DNA from 2 places in the Pedobacter sp. HDW13 genome. Region 2 is predicted to be linked to the other one. Evidence: riboswitches for the same ligand, from Rfam matches in the RefSeq annotation. Region 2 holds a riboswitch; the other holds the start of a gene.
What was found. Region 2 has a riboswitch for cobalamin ahead of G7074_RS23485 (TonB-dependent siderophore receptor). Riboswitches for the same ligand answer to the same signal wherever they lie in the genome.
Positions count from the first base shown of each region.

Region 1: linked by a shared signal. The riboswitch ahead of metE (5-methyltetrahydropteroyltriglutamate--homocysteine S-methyltransferase) and the one ahead of G7074_RS23485 (TonB-dependent siderophore receptor) in region 2 are both predicted to bind cobalamin.

Region 1 is NZ_CP049868.1:2,919,284-2,930,152, reverse strand. Features, by position in the region: gene G7074_RS12540 (family 16 glycosylhydrolase) at 150-971, shown strand; gene G7074_RS12535 (Lrp/AsnC family transcriptional regulator) at 1,031-1,492, opposite strand; cobalamin riboswitch at 1,636-1,815, shown strand; gene metE (5-methyltetrahydropteroyltriglutamate--homocysteine S-methyltransferase) at 1,995-4,307, shown strand; gene G7074_RS12525 (OmpA family protein) at 4,773-6,770, opposite strand; gene G7074_RS12520 (type IX secretion system membrane protein PorP/SprF) at 6,774-7,739, opposite strand; gene G7074_RS27200 (gliding motility-associated C-terminal domain-containing protein) at 7,787-9,088, opposite strand; gene G7074_RS12510 (hypothetical protein) at 9,114-10,643, opposite strand; gene G7074_RS26595 (collagen-like protein) at 10,693-10,869, opposite strand, start outside.
Region 2 is NZ_CP049868.1:5,650,457-5,661,325, forward strand. Features, by position in the region: gene G7074_RS23460 (YMGG-like glycine zipper-containing protein) at 1-492, opposite strand, end outside; gene G7074_RS23465 (adenine nucleotide alpha hydrolase) at 620-1,342, opposite strand; gene G7074_RS23470 (NAD-dependent deacylase) at 1,335-2,018, opposite strand; gene G7074_RS23475 (ABC transporter substrate-binding protein) at 2,060-2,992, opposite strand; gene G7074_RS23480 (DUF6580 family putative transport protein) at 3,097-3,690, opposite strand; gene G7074_RS23485 (TonB-dependent siderophore receptor) at 3,729-5,594, opposite strand; cobalamin riboswitch at 5,693-5,887, opposite strand; gene G7074_RS23490 (PKD domain-containing protein) at 6,527-7,648, opposite strand; gene G7074_RS23495 (YncE family protein) at 7,665-8,768, opposite strand; gene G7074_RS23500 (TonB-dependent siderophore receptor) at 8,788-10,821, opposite strand.

The DNA.
Region 1 (10,869 bases), 2.7 Mb from region 2:
CTACCTACAGGCCTATGCACCTGCTGCAACAGGTCATCCATATTACCCATAATATCTTTGTATTTTTCGCCCCATTTGTTAAGGATTTTAGCCCCTGCTTATTCTAAAAAAGGTACACCTTTATCCTGTAACCAAATTTTAAATGTATTATGAAAAACACAGTTTCAATTTTAATCGCCGTTCTACTTTTATCCTGCGCCAAGAAAAATGATGTTCCCGAAGTACCAACGCTTTCGCAAAAAACGGATCCATTTCTCCAAAAACCTTTAAAACCAGCCGACTTTATTCACCAGATGACTCCTGTTTTTGTTGATGATTTTAACGGCACAACAATCGATGCAACGAAATGGGCTTACAGGGCTGATGGAACCGTAAGGGGATATGCTACTGTTTCGGGCAATAAAACCATTTCGCTTGATGGCAAAGGAAATCTGGTGATACAAACGATTAAAGATACTGATGGAAAATATTATGTTGGGCAACTGTGTACCGATGGTAAGTTTGCCCAGAAGTACGGTTATTTTGAATGCAGGGCTAAAATGCAAAAATCGCTTGGTACACACTCCTCTTTTTGGCTACAAACAAATACAATGGGTTCACAGCCAGATAATGCACTTGCAGTGGGTGCAGAAGTTGATATTTTTGAATACCTGAAGCCGAATCCAAACGCCACTTACCATACCGTACATTGGGGAGGCTACGGTGCAACCCACAAAAGCGAAAGTAAAATTGTACCCAGCGAAACCATTAACGACAATAATTTTCACACTTTTGGATTACTTTGGAACAACGTAGAATACGTCTTTTTTGTTGATGGAACCGAAGTATTCCGCACAAGTAAAGGCCTGTCGGGTATTTCAGAATACATGATCTTAAGTACCGAATTAACTGGTTTTGGCGGCGACTACACCAAGGGCGTATATCCCGACGAGGTTGTATTTGATTATGTTAAAACTTACCAGTTTAAATAGGCATTTCAACAGGCTCAGTGTGGCAAACTTGTAGACAAACGAAAGAATGCCACAGCCCCTTAAAAATTAATGTTATGCGAATTTTTAATCTCGGCCATTACGAAAGTGCTGTGTGTACTCCCAATACTTTCTACTGAGCCGAGTTTATTGAAAACAAAATCCTGATAGTGTTTCATGTCCCTCGCATATACCTTCAAAATAAAATCATAGTCGCCAGAAACATTATAACATTCTGTAACTTCATCTATTTTTAAAATATCGGCCACAAAGTGGTGGCCGATTTTTCGGTCATGCTGTTTCAGTTTAATGTTACAAAAAACAATAAAGCCCTGGTTAAATTTCTCCGCATCCAGTATAGCGATGTATTTTTTAATATAGCCATTGTTTTCTAACCGTTTTACCCTTTCAAAAACCGGCGACGGCGATAAGTTTACCTGCGCTGCCAGCTCTTTTGTGGTGTAACTGGAGTTATTGCCTAAAATCTTCAACAGTAATAAATCAGTTTCATCAAGCTCGCTCATAGAATATTTTTCTTTTTTGCTGCCAAATCTAAGTACTCAAAAGCAAAATACACTAAAAAACAACACAAAAACAGCTGTTTAACCTTATTATTTCACAATCAATAGTTTTAATATCCACTTAACTACCTTTGAAAAGAATTAAAAACTGATTGTAAGCAAAAGAGTTCTTGTATATATTTCAATAACCGGAAGTGAAAAGGGAATCGTGTGTAAATCACGAACTGTCGCGCAACTGTAAGTAACATTTAAGATTTTATCAAAAACATCCATAGATGATAAAACGGTTACAAGTCAGGATACCTTTCTGTTCCGGAATTGACAATGCTTTCGCGATTGAAGCCTGATGTCAGACAAATGCTGTTACACTGGTACAAAACCTTTATGGGCTTGTTGTGCCCTGTTTCCGTGGCATTGCGCTCCTTCATACTTCCTTCCTTATTGCATTGCGAAATTAACAAGGGGCTTTTTACAATGATTATTAACCATTTAAAAAGTTGAAAAAATGCAAACCCACAACCTAGGCTACCCGCGTATCGGGAGCAACAGAGAACTAAAAAAAGCCAGCGAGCAATATTGGGCCGGCAAAATTACTTTGGCAGAGCTGCTGAGCAAAGGCCGTAACATTGCCGATCAAAACTGGAAACTACAACAAGAGGCAGGTATCGACCTGATTCCTTCAAACGATTTTTCTTATTACGACCAGATCCTGGATATGTCGCTAACCGTAGGCGCCATTCCAAAACGTTATAACCAGGTGGTACTGCAGAAAACCAATAACGAACTCGATTTGTATTTTGCCATGGCCCGGGGCTACCAGAAAGATGGTTTAGACATTACCGCCATGGAAATGACCAAATGGCTCGATACCAATTACCATTACATTGTACCCGAATTTTATAAAAACCAGGAGTTTAACCTTTTCTCAGGCAAAATTGTAAACGAATTTGTAAGGGCAAAACAACTGGGCATTAACAGCAAACCTGTAATTATTGGGCCTGTTTCTTACCTGTTACTGGGCAAAGAAAAAGAAACCGGTTTTGATAAAATCGACTTGATTAAGAAACTGTTACCGGTTTACCTCCAGATTTTAACAGAGCTGAAAGATCAGGGAGCAGAGTGGATCCAGTTCGACGAACCGTTTTTAGCGTTAGATATTAACGAAAAAGCCCGTGCAGCCTACAATTATGTTTATGCCGAAATCAGGAAACAATTTCCGCAGCTTAAGGTATTGGTAGCCACTTATTTTGAGGGCTTAAAAGATAACCTTGCACTGGCTACCGGCTTACCTGTACAGGCTTTACACATCGATTTGGTACGTTGCCCTGAGCAGCTGGATGAAGTACTAAATGCCATTCCGGCTACATTAAGCTTATCTCTTGGAGTGGTTGATGGTAGAAATATCTGGAAAAATGATTTTGAGCAATCTTTAGCCATCATCAAAAAAGCAGTAGCCCAACTGGGTAGCGACCGCGTATTGATTGCGCCTTCGTGCTCATTATTGCATTCGCCTTGCGATCTGGACCTGGAAACCAACGAGGAAACCCTTACCCCCGAAATTAAGCAATGGCTGGCCTTTGCCAAACAGAAAATTGATGAGGTGGTTACCCTCAAAGCATTGGCTGATGAAACCCCCGGTCAGGAGGCACTGACTAAACTCACTGAAAACAAAAACGCCATTGAAAGCCGCAGAACTTCTACGCTGATCCATAACACAACAGTAAAGCAAAGGGTAAGTGGCATTACCGATAAAGATGCAGAACGCGAAAATGCCTTTTCGATCAGGAAAAAGACACAGCAGGATATTTTAAAACTGCCGCTTTTCCCTACTACAACTATCGGTTCTTTTCCACAAACTACCGAAGTTAGAAACTGGAGGGCACAATTTAAAAAGGGAGAAATTACACCTGCCGAATACGATACTTTATTAAAAAAGGAAACCGAAGAAGCCATTCGCTGGCAGGAAGAAATTGGCATTGATGTATTGGTACATGGCGAATTTGAGCGTAACGATATGGTAGAGTATTTTGGTGAGCAGCTTAACGGCTTTACCTTTACCAAAAATGGCTGGGTACAGAGCTACGGTAGCCGCTGCGTTAAACCCCCTATTATTTATGGTGATGTAGACCGCCCTAAAGCCATGACGGTTTACTGGACAGCATTTGCGCAATCGTTAACCCCAATCCTTGTAAAAGGCATGTTAACCGGTCCGGTTACGATATTGCAATGGTCTTTTGTACGTAACGACCAGCCGAGATCAGTTACCTGTAACCAAATTGCACTGGCTATCCGCGATGAAGTGGTAGACCTCGAAAATGCAGGAATAAAAGTCATTCAAATTGATGAGCCAGCCATACGCGAAGGCCTTCCGTTACGCCAAACAGATTGGCAGGCTTACCTGAAATGGGCGGTTACGGCCTTTAAAATTTCGGCAAGCGGTGTAAAAGACGAAACGCAGATCCATACTCACATGTGCTATTCGGAGTTTAACGATATTATCCAAAATATCGCCGATATGGATGCCGATGTAATTACAATTGAATGTTCGCGTTCGCAAATGGAACTGCTTGATGCCTTTGCCGACTTTAAATACCCGAACGAAATTGGGCCTGGTGTGTACGATATCCACTCGCCAAGGGTACCTTCAAGAGCAGAAATGGTGCAGCTTTTGGAAAAAGCGAAAGCTGTGGTTCCTGCCGATCAGCTTTGGGTAAACCCTGATTGTGGATTAAAAACCCGCCATTGGGATGAAACCAAAAAAGCACTGATTGAAATGGTGGCAGCAGCCCAGGAAATGCGCGAAGAGGTATTGGCGTAATTGAGTTTTGAATGATTGAATTAGGTTAAGGCAGATCCTTCGACAAGCTCAGGATGACAACTCAATTTATTACCATGTAAAACAAAAACCATATCAGATATATAAGTTTCATATAAGTACAATTACCCTTACATGAGCTTATATGTCTTAAATGGTAAATAAATTGCAATCGTGTCTTCGTTCCAACCTTTAATATTCTTACATGTCTTAGGTGGTGAAATAAATTGGCAACCTTAAATTAAGCCTGTAAACAAAGGTTAATATAGCCTGTTTCTTCGGAATTGCTTCGATAACATGTGAAGAAAATCCGTAGGAGTTCCGAAATTAATTAGTTGTTAATAAGGAGAAAATATAAACCCTATGGTTATGGTGTATTTAGAATAATTGCTAAAAAACGAAGCCATGCAAACAAGGGCTTTTTAGTCTATCCCTAACGCTAAAAGCCGCTTGCTGCACAGCAACGTTTTATAATTTTACAATCTTAAATTCGGTTCTCCGGTTTAACTGGTGTTCGGCTGCTGTACATTTTACACCGTTAGCACATTTATTAAGCAGTTGCGATTCGCCATAACCTTTAGCAGTAATCCGGTTCGGGGCAATGCCCTGGTTAATGATGTACTGAACGGCAGCATTGGCCCTGTTTTGCGATAGCTGCATGTTATATTGATCGTTACCCCGGCTATCGGTATGCGAACCCAGCTCAATCCAAATGGTTGGGTTATCTTTCATAATTTTAACCAGTTTGTTAAGCTCAATAGCTGCATCAGGCCTGATATCAGATTTATCGAAATCATAATAAATATTTTCCAGCTTAATTGCTTTCTCGAGCTCTATTTTTTCCAGATACAGATTTTGCTTAAGCATGGTGCTGGTGGTAAGGCCTTTGGTGGTTACCTGGGCCAAATCGTTGCGGTAAGCGGTTTTCTCTCCCGTAAGTTCATAATCAGCCGATTTTTCTAAATTGAACTGAAATGTACCATCATCACCTGTTAACACTTTCAGGTTTTGTATATTGGTTTTATTTAACGTAATCAACGCATTGTTGAGTGGAAGGTTAGTACGTTTATCGAAAACAATTCCGGTAAGTTTAAATACCAATAATTGAGGTGCAGTAAAGCTGTAAATATCATCGTTTCCTAAGCCACCTGTGCGATTGGAGCTCAGGTATCCGTTTAGTGCATTAGTTTTCAGAAAAGCAAAATCATCCTGAGGCGAATTGAGCGGGTAGCCCATATTTTCGATCTTACTGATTTTATCTCCTACGAGATTGGCTTTATAAATATCCAATCCGCCCATACCTACCCGACCATCGCTACTGAAATAAAAATCCTGATGCCCGCCCAACACAGGTGTACGTTCGTTACCGGCAGTATTCAGTGCTTTCAAATTAACGGGAAGCTGCCAGGTACCATCTGCTCTTTTCAGGCAAAAATAAATATCTGCCCCGCCCAGGCCGCCGGGCATAGTTGAACTGAAGTAAAGGGTATTGCCATCGGCACTGATAAAAGGATCGCTAACCGAATATTCATCCACTTTATTATAGCTAAAAGCGAGAGGACTACCCCAATTTCCCTTTTCATCTAACTTAGCCGAATAGATTTCTACGTTAACGGTAGCCAGTTTGCCTTTTACATAAACCGGATGCTTTGGGATTTTGGTTAAGGTGAAATACATTTCCTTTCCGCTTTGCGTAAAGCTGGCAGGCCCCATATGATAATCGGTGTGGGTTTGAATAGGAAAAGGACTTACGCTATCGGTTAATTCCCTTTGTGTATAGAGGCGTAAATAATGGTTTCCGGTCCAGCCGTAAATATTTTTATCGGGTTTCTTTGTGCCATCAAATTTAAAAAAGGGCCGATTGGAACCGTTTTGTACTGAACCATCAGCACCGCGATCGGAAGCAAAAGTTACGCCGTTACCAAACGTGTTAAGCCCCCAGTCTGATTGGGCAGAATTAAGTTTAGCGGCATTGGTAATGATAACCGATGTGGGGTTTTTCATCCAATACAAAGCAGAATCGCAGCTCAATAACCAGCGGTTTATATCGGCAGGGGCAACGGTTTCGCCAGTAGCAGCGTATTTTTGAAATTGCTGTTTGGCTTCGGTGTACTTACTATTTTGCTGTAAGGCTTTGGCATAGGCCAGTATATTTTCGGGTTTCGCATCTGGCATTGCAGCGGCAATGGCACTCCAGCTTTCGGCCTGTTTGTAATCGTTGATAAAGGCATAACAATGGTAAAGCCGCTCGGCGGTGTACTGCGTTGGTTTCTTTTGGTAGGCCTGTTCGTAAAGGTTTATGGCCTTGCTATAATTAAAAAGCTCGTATTGGGCATCGGCAGCATTGAGCACGTATTGCGCCTGGCCAGGTTTAGCGCCAAAAAGGAGCAGCAAGGTTAACATAGCCGTAGCTAAAAATCTTTTGTAGTTAACAGCAATAAAGTTTGGTATGGATAAATGAGCCATGGCTTAAAAAATTCTTGGGGTTAACATGCGCATGTTCTTTTTATTGAAAAAATAGCTGATTGATATTTCATGTGTTCCGCCGCTATATTGCTGCAGGGCACCAATAGAAAAATCGTAGGCATAACCAATCCTCAGGTTGTTGGTTGGAAACAGTTGTACTGCTGCCACTGCCGAATTCATTTTGCTTAAATCTTTTTGCAGATAGTCTTTATTGTACAGCTTAATTCCCGTGCGGTACGATCCTCCCAACCAGAGCTTTTCGTTTAAAATTACAAAGGCATTCAAATCTATGCTGCTTGGTCCTCCACGGTCGTCTTTCAATAAAAAAGAAGGTTTTAACAGGATATCCTGCGATAAGGGAATGAGCATGCCTGCAGTAAGGTAATAATGTGGTTTGGGTTGCGGAATAAAGGCATAGCGATCAATATCTATATACTGCGAAACGAGGTTATCGGCACTAATACCGGCATATAACTGGTCGTTAGCGAAGTAAACACCGGCACGGGCATCGGGCACAATGGTGCTTTCCATGCCAGTAGGCTGGTAAACTTCAAAATCGTTGGGGTTAAGCATTGCGCCATCAATTCCTAACTGAACTGCCCCTACACCCAAACCCAGGGCCAGCCTCGAAGTTCCATCGGCATTTAAACGAATGCGATAGGCATAATTGGCATAAACAGACTGGTTTCTTTGTGCACCAAGCCTATCGCCAGAGAGTTGCAGGGCCAGCCCGACATTTCCGTTATTGGCAATGGCATCAACCGCTACCGACATGGTTTTTGGCGAACCCGTTAACCCTGTCCACTGGTTGCGATAAAAAGCATGTACGTTTAACTGTTCGCGGTAACCTGCATAGGCAGGGTTAATGTAAATGCCATTAAACATGTACTGGCTAAACTGTGCATCCTGCTGTGCAGAAGAAAGCTTAGTCAATAAAATTAAGGCTGTTATGGTGAGTATTTTTTTCATGGTGATGATGTACATACATCGGTTTAAGGCAATCGAACCTCAACCAATTATCTTCTAAATGCCCTGATTAATGTGATGTATCCTTTATACACCTGCCATGCAGCAGATGCATCTGCTTTAACCCTCAGTACGTAATAATACGTGCCCTCATTAAGGCCTTCACCGGTCCAGTTATTTTGATAGTTACTTGCTTTATACACTTCATTTCCCCAGCGGTTTACGATAACGAGATCATTCGCATCAAAAAATTCGAGTCCGCGGATTTCGAAGGTATCGTTATTGCCATCGCCATTTGGCGTAAACAGGTTGGGAATAATTAAATTAGTACCATCGAGCGAGTGCTTGGTAAAAAAGGCTCCATTGGCCAGCATATCGCCCGCTATGCTTACGTTACTGCGGGTATGAACACCCTGAGCAGGGTTGGTTGTTGCGCTTACATCCCATTTACCAAAGCCTAAATACTGGGTAATGGAAGCCTTTGCATCAATAAAACCCGAGCCATTGGTAATGGTATTGTGCTGTAAAGTAACGGTTGCAGTAGTCGGAGTAGCAGCATATAAATTCCAGGTTCTATCCATCCCTTTTATCATATCGGTGCCGGGTATATTATTGTCGGCATTATAATTCTGAACACTGGCAAAAATCCGTGTTGGTATTTTGGGCGTTAATGTTGCGGGTGTATAATCGCCTTCTGCAATGCCTATCGGAAATACAAATGCAGCATTGGCGTTAATATCTTTAACCATATGGCCGGTTAAACTGTTTTCGGTAACCACCATCCGCGACATGCTGTAATTACTGATTTTACCGCTAGCATTGAAAACTAAATTATTACCGTTTAATATAATGTCGGCTCCGTTAGCAGCCATATCTAATGTTCCGGCAATGTTTAGTGTAGCCCCATCTGCTCCAACCGGATTTTTGGTATTGTATCCCGGATCGGTAACATTGGCTAAAACAATGTTGCTTGTATTGTGGTGTTCGATAATGAGGTTAATGAAATTACCATTGTTGCCATCAATCTGTGTTGGACCCGATGGCATATCGGTGTAAAAAGGATTATCGCCCGGATTGTAAATGATAATCTTCCCTTTACCGCTAAATTTTGCACCGGGGGCAATCCATACATTTTTACTGTAAATGGTCAGCGTGCCGTCGATAGTCCAGTCGGCATCAGGCCCAAAATAAGTTTCCTCAGAGAAACGAAGCTCGGTTGTTCCGGCTGCAATATAAACAGTCGAATTATCAACAGTACTACTCCCTGCCCCTGTTTGCGCCTGAACCTCTATTTGGTAGCCCAGTAAAAGCAGCAGGATAATAATTAATATTTGTAATGTTTTTATTTTCATGTTGAATGAATTATCGCTTCAGCGGTTATTCGTTACCTGAAGGCAACATGGGGTTGGTGATGACCTGGCATTTGGAAACCCTAACCGTAATCGTGGCATTCTGAGAACGATAAGCCTCATCGCCATAAGGACCACCCACAACTGGAACCGTTATCCCTTTAATACTATAGTTGATGGATGCCGTACCGATAAAGCCTACAGCTGGGGTAAAGGTCACTTTCTTTGTTGTAGCATTGTAGGTAAACGTACCTTGGTTATTGGTTACCGAGAAAGGGTTGGTTGCAGTAGTACCATCGCTGTTCAAAAACCTGAATTGGCTGGCATCAATATTATCCTTCGATGCAGTTGGCACTGGCGATAAAAGTATGAGACCAGCATAAGCTATATCATTGGCATAAGGATCAACAACTACTGGTATATTTCTACAAGTAGCACCCAAATCATCTGCTGCTTCAGCCGCATAGGGCAAGGTAACCGTTAAGTTTTTGATCAGATGGATATTGTTTAAACCACCTGTACTGGCAGCAAAACCGATGCGTAAAAAATCGGGAACAGTAGCAGATAAGGTTCGCTGTGTATCAGCACCAGTATTACTATTGGTATTATAATCGGTATTACCGGCTGCATTGGCATTTTCGGTATAGGTAAAAGAAGTACGGTAGAGGTAATTATCAATCACCGTAGTAATGGTGCTCCCATGTTGGATCTTAACTGTTATATAAAACCCATTATTGTTGCCTAAAAGGTCATTATTAGGAACTAAATCTATAAATGCCTTTCTATAATCGGCATCAGCTGTTGTGGCACCCAGGCCTGTTGTTTTAAGGTCGAAACCTGTTGATGGTCCCGTAGAAAAGGTATAACCTCCGCCAGTTTGATTTAAAATAGCACCTCCATTACCTGTCGGTACTGCCAAAGTTGATTGGGTAATCATTACCGGATAACCTGTAAAACCCTGACCTTGACCGGTATTGTTAATCACTGGTCCGGCAGCTGCCCTTAAGGTAACATGACTTGAACCAGCCAGGCTTACTCCATTCCATCTTTTATCAGTTTGAAACTGCTTAGTTTTAAAGTTCCCAAAAGCATCTATACCTACGCCTAAATAAGCACCGGTAAGACCAGCTTTACGATTTGCTGCCCAAGAATCATTAGCACGGGCAAAATTATAACCCAAATCACCACCGGGAGCGCCAATAACCGGATTAGTTACTGCTGCATCAAATAGAAACATTGAAATACCATCTGCTCCGTTTCCACCGTACATTCCAAACTCAAATGCAATTTTAACTCCGTTTTTAGAAGAAAACTGTCTGTTATTTATAAAAATAGCACCGAAAAGGCTGTTGGCAGCACGTGTTAAACGTAAACCATTAGTGGTAAATGCCACATCGTTAGTTCCCGCTCCGGTTGGAGTAGATACTTCGGAAGGTTTGGTACCTGAGGTAAAAGATTGGGCATAAGGAAAATCTCCATAAGAACTCTGTGCCTGTGCACTTTGTTTATTCCAGAAGAACAAACAAAGTGTTAAGCTCAGTGTAACTATTTTGCCCAATTGTTTTAAATTAAATAACCTATTGCACATTCTCTTTATCCTATTCATGCTATTTAACTTTAAATACAATGTTCATGAACGAAGCTTCTGTTGCTACTGCTGTTGGTTTAACAGTATAAGTAATTACACCAGCAGCAGAAACCGTTACAGTATTGAATACCGTATTATCGAAATAGGTAACGAAATAATCCAATTCGCTTGCTGGCAATACCGGCAGCGTAGAAGA
Region 2 (10,869 bases):
CTTAGGCTGAACACGACCTGATTTTCTATCTTCCCCTCTACCGATCAAATAACCACCACCAGCGCCCACTAAGCCACCAATAATGGCGCCACGACCTTTTTTCTTATCAATTAAAGCACCACCAACAGCACCGGCAGCACCGCCAATTACAGCGCCTTTAGCAGCATCACTCCAGCCTTTTTTCTTAGCTGTTGGTTGTGTACCACCGTAAGCACCGCTCGAACTACCACCTGAGCTTGCATATGACCTTGAAGAATTAGCTCCAGCCCTTCTTGCCGCTGCAAGTTCTGCCTGATGTTTAGCTTCTTTTTCCTGTTCTACTTTAGCTACTTCTGCTTTTTTAAAGCTATCTAATCTTAAACTATCCTTTACAGCTTTAATAGCCAACTGCTTTTCTGCCTGTTGTTGTTTTAATGCTGCTTCTTCTTTGGCCTTATTGTTACAGGCAAACATTACTGAGCTTAGTGCGATTACCACGAATATCTTTTTCATAACTTTTAGTTTTAAATGACGTTTGTCTGGCCCCTAACCTGCCAAACAATTTTCATTTGCATGTGCGATTTTAGTTAATTACAGATACTAAAGAAAAAATGATGCCAAAATGTTTTATAAAAGAAAATTATTCAACTAAATCGGTATACCAAAAGCCCGAAAGCTCCGTAGTCGAGCAGGGAGAATCACTTTCTGAAGCAGTTTTTGCAGGCGCATTATAAGTCCTAAAAACCTGCTCACCGACTGAAAAAGCGATTTTTTGTTTAAACACAGGCCCTTCAAAAGCGAAAGTATGAAATTCACCATTTTCGCCACAGGGATCAATTTCAAGGGGAAGGCTATTAATCAAATCCTCACTGATTACTTTTCCACATATATCTTTTAGGTTTTGCTGCGTACAAACAATGATGGTTTTATAGTCCAAACCTATAAACTCGCTGATCAGTCGCCTTGTATCTTTCTGCCAAAGCGGAAAAATAGCTTTGAGACCAATTTCTGCCAACTTATCTTCACGGTATAAACGAAGGTCTTCCAGAAAAATATCACCAAAAATAGAATGCGTAATACCTTCTGCTTTAAATTTACTGAGGTGGGTACGCATGGTATTATCGTAAGTTTCCATATCGGGCATTTCTCCCAAACGGATCTGATATAAAGGAATACCAATGCTTTCGGCTTGTCTAATCAGCAAAGCCTCTCTAACACCGTGCATCGAAACGCGGTTGTATTGTTCGGTAACAGTAGTAACCATGTACCTGATTTCGATTGTGGGGTCCTGAAGGGCATAGTGGAGTGCCAGTGTACTGTCTTTACCGCCACTCCAGTTGAAAATGCAGATTTTCTTATCCATTTGTTAAAATACTTTTCAGCTGCTCCATCCCGTTTACGGCATTTTGCTCAATGGTAATTACATGCTGATATCGTTTAACATCAGGGGTTTTAGGATCAATAATGTATTTTTTTACTTCTCGCGGAACGAAATCGATTAGTCCGGCTGCGGGATAAACTGCCAGTGAAGTCCCAATCAGCACAAATAAATCAGCTTGTTTGCAGATTTTAGCAGCCACTTCAATCATCGGCACAGCTTCGCCAAACCATACTACATGAGGCCGTAACTGAGAACCTAATTTACAGCGTTCGCCCATTTTAATTTCTGTTCCCTCAATGGGGTAAGTTAAACTGGGCCGCAAACTCGATTGCGAACGGGTTATGATGCCATGCAGGTGCGTAACCTTAGTTGATCCGGCACGCTCATGCAAATCGTCTATATTCTGGGTAACAATCTCTACATCGAAATCTTTCTCCAGTTCCGCGAGTATGTAATGCGCTGCATTGGGTTGAGCCGCTACCACCTGCCGTCTTCTTTCGTTATAAAACTCCTGTACTAACTCCGGATTTCTTTCCCAAGCCTCGGGAGTAGCCACATCGTACACGTTATATCCTTCCCACAAACCGTCCGAATCCCGAAAAGTTTTCAATCCACTTTCGGCACTAATCCCCGCTCCTGTTAAAACAACTAATTTCATAAGATGATTACACCGATTAATAGATTACACTGAGTTAATGATTATACGGATTGAAGTGATTGAGCATAATTGATAAACTTTTTAGCTATCCTTTCATCTGCTTTAAAGATCTGCGGATGAAACATACAGGCTAAAGCTTCAATACCTTCTACCAGAGTGCCTACACTAGGCTGGGTAAACATATCAAAATCTGCAATGTACACCTGATTGTTTTTTACAGCTTCCAAATCATTCCAGCCCGTTTTAGTTGTAAGCAAACTCATTTCTTCGAGGCTGCGTTTTTGATCGAAGCCACAAGGTGCAATAATCAAAACCTCAGGATTATACTTTACAATCTTTTCCCATGGGGTAACAATCGAATCGCCTGCAGGGTTAGAAAGCATATCAACCCCTCCTGCTGCTGCAATCTGAAAGGGAATCCAGTGCCCGCAATTGTATATAGGCTCTATCCATTCCATTAGCATCACACGCTTCAAAGGTGATTTGCTTTCCCGCAGTTTATCTAAAATCTGATCGGTTTTCTGCTGTAATCCTGCCAGATAGCTAAAAGCTACTTCTTCTTTTCCCAATGCCCTGGCAATGGTAATGGCGCATTCGAAAACATCCTGCAGGTTATTGGGCGAAAGCGGCACCAAAGTTGGCTGCTTGCTCAGTTTCATTACTGCAGTTTCGGTACAAACTGTATCTATGTTGCATACTTCGCAAATATCCTGCGTAAATACAACATCAGGCGCAATGCTTTCCAGAAGTGCATCATCTACCCAGTACAGACTTTTGCCCTGTGCTTTGGATGCAGAAAAAATCCGGTCGATTTCTATACTCGAATAGTTTTTACCTTCCAGGATACAGCGTACTACCTTGGGTTGATCTGCTGCTTCTTTCGGACATTCGAAGGTTACACCATGCAGGTAATCCTGAAGGCCCATATCGTAAATCATTTTTGTGGCAGCGGGTAAAAAAGAAACGACTTTCATTTGATGTAAAATGGAAAAGGTAAAATGTAATTGAATATTCTAAGTTAAAAAAAATCCTCTTTTGAACTGAGTCAAAAGAGGATTTCTATTTTTAAAAGGTATTATTATGCAGCTTGTGCTTCTAATTTTAATACCGGATATTTTGCTTTTAAAATCTCGAAAGCGCCAAAAAGTAAGGCTCCATAAATAACTGTTCCTTCTAAGAATCTAATTTCGAATGGAATAGCTTTAACCAAACAGTTCCAGTAACCTGCTAAATCCTGGGTATATGCCGGATTATTAATCCAAACACCCAAGTCGGTAACCAACCAATGGATAAGCACAATAGTTAATGTTGAGGCCAATAAATTTACCACGTTTACATTTTTAAGCAGAATTCTACCTACTAAAACCATTAACGCAAAAGCAATATAGGTCCAATACCAGCCCTGGTACAAAAATGAACCCCCACTGTATTTACTGAAAATGGTTGAAGCTAAAATAAAGTCGCTTAAAAACAAACTCAACAACGGAAAAGCAAAAGCTTTGGCGTGATCTTTAAAATAGGCACCACCGAATAAGGCAACCGCTCCGATTGAGGAGAAATTAGCAAATTTCAGTTCATCTGAATTAAATGTTACCAGTAAACGGAAAGCCGTAATCACCAATATCATTAATAGCAGTATTAAGGTGCGCGGATTAAACTTTAAATGAGACATTGTATTTTGGTTATTATTTAAGCAAAGTTAATTTTTTATTAGCGTATATTAAAACTTACGCCTGTATTAAAGTTAAAGCCAGGTGTATTGTAGCCAATAATTTCACTGTATTTTGCATTCAGGATATTTTTGGCATCAAAGAATACTTTTACGCGTTTTTTAGCCAAAGCATATTCTACGTAAGCATTTAGCAATTTATACGATGGCAGCTCTTCGTTTAAATAAGATATAAAATTGGTATCGAAACGTTTACCAAAGTAACGGTAATTGGCGCTGATGTATAAGTTTTGAGTTGCCTGTGCACCCGCTGTAATACCAAAAGTATTTTTCGGTCTGCGGATCAGGAAATCTACAGTTCCGGTATTTCCTTCAACATAAGCATAATAACCATTAACATTAAATACACTAAACTTAACTGCCGGCTCTACCTCTACTCCTTTAAATTTCTGGTTTCCCTGGTTAATATAACCTGTAGTGTAAACAATAGCATCGGTTAAATCGCGTTTAAAACCAGCTACACGCAAGCTAAACTGATCATCGGCAAAGCTCAGGTTTACACCTGCTTCGTAGTTCTGCGATTTTTCTGGCTTCAGGTTTAAATTAGCTCCATATTGTCCGAAAAGCATGTTTAAGCTAGGCACTTTGAACGCTGTAGATACCGTTCCAAACAACTTCACTTCTTTAATGATATTGATGGTTGGGGTTACCGAGTAAGTATAGTTTTCGCCATATTGATCGTGTTTGTTGTAACGGCCGCCTACCTCAAGGTTAAACACACTTAAATCGTGTAAAAACAACGATCCATAAGCTGCAAAAATGTTGGTTGTCGGATTGCTTGAATTGGTAATCAGTTTTGTTTTGCGGTTATCGATACCTACTAATAAATCTAATTTATTACCCAATTTCTGATTGTAGAATAAATCGATCAGGTTCATTTTACCGTAATTTACAAAATTACTGGCAAAGCCCATGAAGCTCGAATTTACATCGTTCGAGTTGCTTTCGTGACTATAGTTTAAAGTAATTTTTCCGGTATTGAGTTTGTATTCGGCATTAAAACCTCCGCTAAACTGCTTCAATATCGAATTATTGGCTGGTAAACCATCAGCAAAAGCGCCTTCATCTATTTTATAGTTACCATAGAAATAACGTAAAAACGGATTAACAGAAAGGCGCTTATCCAGTTGAATACCGAAATTAGCATTAACCCCATCCGTTTTAAAGCCATCTTTATCAAATTCGGCTGTGCTGCCTGCCGGCGCTACCGCTTCCGAAATACCATCGGTTTTAAGGTGTGTATAGTTAATGTTGTAAGAAAAACCTTCAACACCACCATTCAAGCCAATTGTTCCTTTATACGTTTCAAAACTTCCGGCACTGGCTACACCATAAATGGTATTTCCTTTTGGTCCGCCTTTTTTGGTTACAATATTAATTACCCCTGCTACTGCATCTGAACCATAAATGGTAGACTGGCCACCTCTTAAAATTTCGATATGATCAATCTGATCGATTGAGAATAAACGTAAATCGAATGTTCCGCTGATACTTGAAGGATCGTTCTGTACAATTCCATCAATTAATACCAACGTATAACCGCTAGCCGAGCCCCTGAAAAAGATACTCTTATCCTTACCCTGACTGCTGTTTCCACCGCTGATGATGATACCAGCTTGCTCATTCAATAAATCGGGTAATGATTTTCCGTTGCTGCGCTCCAACACCTCTCTGCTGATGATGCTAACCACTTTACCGGTTTGTGATTGTTTTTGATCGTTTTTGGTGGCAGAAATTACCACATCTTTAAGCTGCAAAGTGTCTTTTTGCTGCGCATTAGCCAACTGGCTAATCATTAGCTGCGCCAGACCTAAACCAGCAGCGGCTAAAATTGTTGTTTTGTTCATTTTGATGGTTAGTTTTACCTATAGCCAACAGATTGTAAAAAGAAATGAAAATACGTAAACGTTAAGTACTTCAAAACCCAGCTTCAATCCCCGAAAGCTACGAAATTAATGCTAGAGGCAGGTCTTCTGACTTACTCCCGGTTTTCTGCCTTCCCATTCCGGCGAGCTGGAGCAGTGGCGAAAGAATAGAAAAACCGTTACAGAGCTTACAGCTGCGGGACAGTTACAGATTTACACTGTATTCCCTTTTAATTCCGGATGTAATGCCGGAAACCAAAAGCGCCGCAAATGTAATAAAAAAAATACAACAACAATAGAATGTAAAATTTATTAGCACCAGGGCTTTTCCTGTGATCTAAACGAGCAATTTTTCCGTTATCGAGAAATGACGATCACCTTTTAAATCTGCGACCTTTACTGTGTAATCAGCGGGAAATATTCGCTAACCATTTTCGCGCAGATTTAATGATGAACGCAGATAAAATAAAGACTAAGCGCTTATGACTAAATATTAAACGTATCAGGCGAATTACCGAAACCAACTAGCCTGATACAAATTCATTATGATTAGATATGTTTTGTATGTAATTCAATACATTTTGAGTGTCGCGTGATATGATTTCAGTCTTCTTTGATATAATTTGTATGTAATTCGATACGTTTTGAGTCTTGCATGATACTTCTTCAGTGTAATTTGATACTTTTTGTATGTAATTAAATACGCTTTGGGTCTTGCATGACATGATTTCAGTCTTTTTTGATATGATTTGTATGTAATTCGATACGTTTTGAGTCTTGCAAGAAAATATTTTAAACTAACCAGATGCAGATTAACTCTTGTTAGTATTTATTAAAAACGATGTAAACGAAAAAGGCCTGCACCAGGCAGGCCTTCTTTTATTGAGACGTTATTTATAGGTAGATGCTCGTATTTATTTGATCCCTAAATCAACTGCACCTTTAACTTCAGTAGAAATTTCTCCAAGGCTACCTGCATCGGCACTTTGGCCAGTATACACCTTAACAAAATCGATTGTTTTTAAATCAACTTTGTTTCCGCTTTTATCAACCGCCAACGATAAATCGAAGCTGTTATACAGATTGGTTTTGTAATCATCGCCTGTAGAATAACTGTCGGTATAGCCCCAATCAAAAGGAGAACTGATCACAATACTACCTACCTTACCTGTTGATGGCGGTAATAAGGTACCTTTAAACGTAATTGTTTCCTGATTTGCAGCAAATTCAGGGTAAAAATTGTGTTTGTGAAAATTATTAACCTTCACTTCGCCGCTATTTCCCTGGTTATCTTTCCAGGTTACATTTGCAAACGCTTTAGGGTTGGTATAGGTAATCTCATAGTTTTTAATGGTTGTAGCTTTGGTGTACTCGCTTCCGGCCAATTCATACCATTCATCGTCAGCAAGGCCATTACCATTGCTATCCTGACTAACCATTACAACGCCTGGTTCAGAAAAATGATAAGGAGCACCTGATGGGTTACCATAAATGGCAAGATCGTTACCTGTGTTATTAACTACCGAGTGGTCGAAACCGAAAATAATGTAGCCACCAAAGCCACCTAAAGAGATTAAGTTAGTGGTACTTCCAATTAATTTCTGCGCCTGTTCTGGTTTACCTAAAGTTTCGTTTACAAATTGCCCTGGTGCAGGTAAATAATCTAAAATCCGGCTAATAAATTTGCTGCTTGCAGGTGTAATCTCAACCACCGGAACCGGAACGGTAATGGTGTAAGTATGTGTAAATTCGCCAGCTTCGTTATAACCCTTGTACGCTAAAACATAAGTACCGGCTTTTGTGGCAGTAAAGTTATAGTTGTAAATGGTACTTACCACTTTGCCATCTAATTTCCATTCGTGCTGAAAAGCCTGGCCATTGTTTGTACCTGCGCTAAAATTGGTTGCTACCGCTACCTTAGCTTGTACTGCATCTGTTTTAACCAGTAGATTTACATCAGGCCCGAGTACGTTATCTTTCTTACAACTGAATAAGAACAGACAGAAAACCATGGCATAGTTTATTGATTTTTTCATTTTGTGTGTGTTTATGTTATTTAAATAAGAATGCAATGTGTGCCGGAATATCGCCGGTGGTAAACGTAAATTTCTTTTTGCCTGCTTTATCGAAACAGTAAATGATACCTGGAGTAACATAATCCCTGGCATCGGTTACAAAAATATCTCCTGATGTTGGATCTACTGCAATGCCATAAGGGAGTGTAATTGAAGCTTCAGTACCATCGGTTATAAAATTATTACTTGCAACTGTTTCATCTTTTACGTTAAGTTTCACGTAGGTTGATTTTGAGGTAGCGTAGCTGTAAGAAAACAGGTAAGCGTCATCATCATTAATCCAGAAGTCGCTAACAGGAACATTGAAGTTCTTTTTAACAGCATCGGTTTTGGTGTCGATTACATACAGCGACGAAGCAATGGCTGCATAATCACCTCTCGAAATCACATACACATCACCATACTTATCGGCTTTTAAATGGTGAAGGTTAATGGCAACATCAATTTTTTTAATCTCGGTATTGGTTGTTAAATCAATTACCGATACAGTTCTGTCGTAGTTTGGATAGTTGTAACCACCAGAATTGGCCACATAGAGTTTGGTACCTACAACCGCCATTTCTTCGGGTTGATTACCTACCGTTATTTTAGTTTTAATGGTACTCAAAGCAGTGGTATCTACTACGGCTACATAGCCATCATAAGATGTGATATAAGCGAAATTCTTATAAAAGGTAACATAACGCGGGTTGTTGATATCCAGTTTAGCCACCTGCTTTGCGTTGCTGGCATTTAAAATTTCTACTTTATTGCTTCCGTTTACAACAACATACATTTTAGCGCCGTAAATTTTGATGTCGTTACCCACATCGCCCAGGCCTAAAGTAACAGCCGGATTGGCTGCGCCAAATATATTCCTCGTGTATTTCCCATCATCATAGCTATAGTAATCTAAAGATGATTTGTTAGAACCCCAGTTGCCTTCATTCAAAACATATAAGCCCTTTACGGTTAATGATGGGGTTTTGGCTCCCTGTTCAGCGTCTTCATCTACCGGGGTATCTTTTCTACAGGCAAATGCCAGGGCTGTTAAAAGCAAAAAGCCGGTTAGTTTTAAAACGTGGTGTAATTTGTATTTCATATCGTGATTTTAAATTGGTTTAAAAATTAGCGGATAAAGTAAGTCGGTAGTTACGACCAGGCATTGGATAGTTAAGTACCACATCGTAATACTGGTTAAAAACATTATTGATTTCGGCATTGATGAAGAACCTGCTTTGGTGGTAAAAAAAATTTGCACCAAGTGCTAAATCGTGGGTGTACCACGGCTTAACATAGTTAGCTGCTATATTGGCCTTTTGGCTATATCGTTCGCCGGTGTAGATGTAACCATAATTAAACACCAGGTTTTTATAATCAATTCCAAATCTTGCCGATCCGCTATGTACAGGGATGTAGGGAATCTGATCGCCATACCTGAAGGCTGTGGTACTAATATCTACTGCTTTTTCGAAGGTATAATTCGCACTTGCCTTCAGCTTCAACTGTAAATCTAAATCCCAAACCGTTTGAATATTGGTTTCGAAGCCTCTGATACGCACACGATCGAGGTTAACCATGGTCCATCTGCCTAAATTATTACCTGGAATGGCTACAATCTTATCTTTTACCAGATTATAATAGGCATCAGTCTGAAGGGATAAATAAGCAAGGCGCCTCCCGTTTGAAGTATGTCCGTAAGTAAAACCCAGGTCGTATTGACTGGTGTATTCGGGTTTTAGCTTGGAGTTTCCAATAAACGTGTAATAGAGGTCGTTAAAAGTGGGCATCCGGAAAATGGATTTGTAAAAACTGCGAATGCGGAAATCTTTGGTTTGAAAAGGTTGCCACGATGCCATTAAAGCCGGAGTATATTCCTGCCTGTTGGCTGATTGATTACCATTTTTAACCTGCTCTGCAATCAGGGTTGCTAAAACATTGGCTTGTATACTCAATCTTTTTAGGTTTAAGGCGCTCGCAAGTGCTACTAAACCGGTATTACGTTTAGGGTAAGCAAAATCGTACAAATTGGCATCTAACTGTTGTAAACTGTAATCTGTAGCCAGCGAAACCTCCCAAATACCCGATATTTTATAAAGATTGACTGCAGAGATGTACCATTCCGTTTCGGTAAAGCGGTTGTCTAAAAAGCCGTTTTGTTGTTTAAATTCGGGATCGAGGTAACGCATAAAACTATATGCATACTTCGTATTGAACATAAAATTATAGCGGGCACTCCTTTTATTCTGGTACGAAGCCTGAATAAAACTATTATCGTCCCACTGGCGCTGTGTAAAGGTAAACCTGTTCGAAACAATAGCCCCGGGCAGTCCGCGTGCCGAATTGTAGTTGTATAATTTAAGGTTCCACTTGCTGCTATCAGGCAATAAGCCAAACAGCGTTGCTTCTACCCTTGCCGATTTAACATCGCTGTTATTCCGGATAATGGTGGTATCGTAAGCCAGTTCTTTATACCTGAATTTATATTTGCCGTTGGATTCTAAATAGCTGGCATCTAAAAGGAGAGAGATTTTATTGCTGATTTTTTGTTTATAACTGATATTCGGGTTAATCAATCCGAATGAGCCGGTTTTTAAACCAACGCCCAACCCATACTTTTTCCCTTCATTAAAAGCAGGTTGTGCTGTTCGAAGGTAAAGTGCACTGGCTGCTGCATAACTTCTGGCTGGCATCAGTAATTCGGGTTTTTGACCAACATAAACAGCAATCTCTTCGAGGTTATCTAATGAAAACTTGCCTAAATCTACCTGGCCGTTTTGGGCATTTCCAAGCTGCACACCATCATAAAAAACAGCAGTATGGTTGCTGCCCATGCTCCTTACATTAATAGTTTTTAAACCGCCAACACCTCCGTAATCTTTTAATTGTACACCGGCGAAATAGCGTATGGCATCGGCAACCGAAAGACTGTTCAGGCGTTTTAATTCCGTCCCTATGAGTATTTGTACCGGAGTTGGCGATAAATTTACCTTTGAGTTTTTATACTCTGTTATTTTAACATCCTGCAATTGATTGGCCTTTGCGGTATCAATCTGCGCGACTGAAATAGCAGGCAAAAGAATGCCCGTGCCCAATAGCGGTGCCAGCAAAAAGAAAAACCTGGTGCTTAGTAAAACACCTTTAATTTTGATCATTTGATTGTGAGTTTAACCCACAGCCAACAGATAGAAAAGAAATGAAAA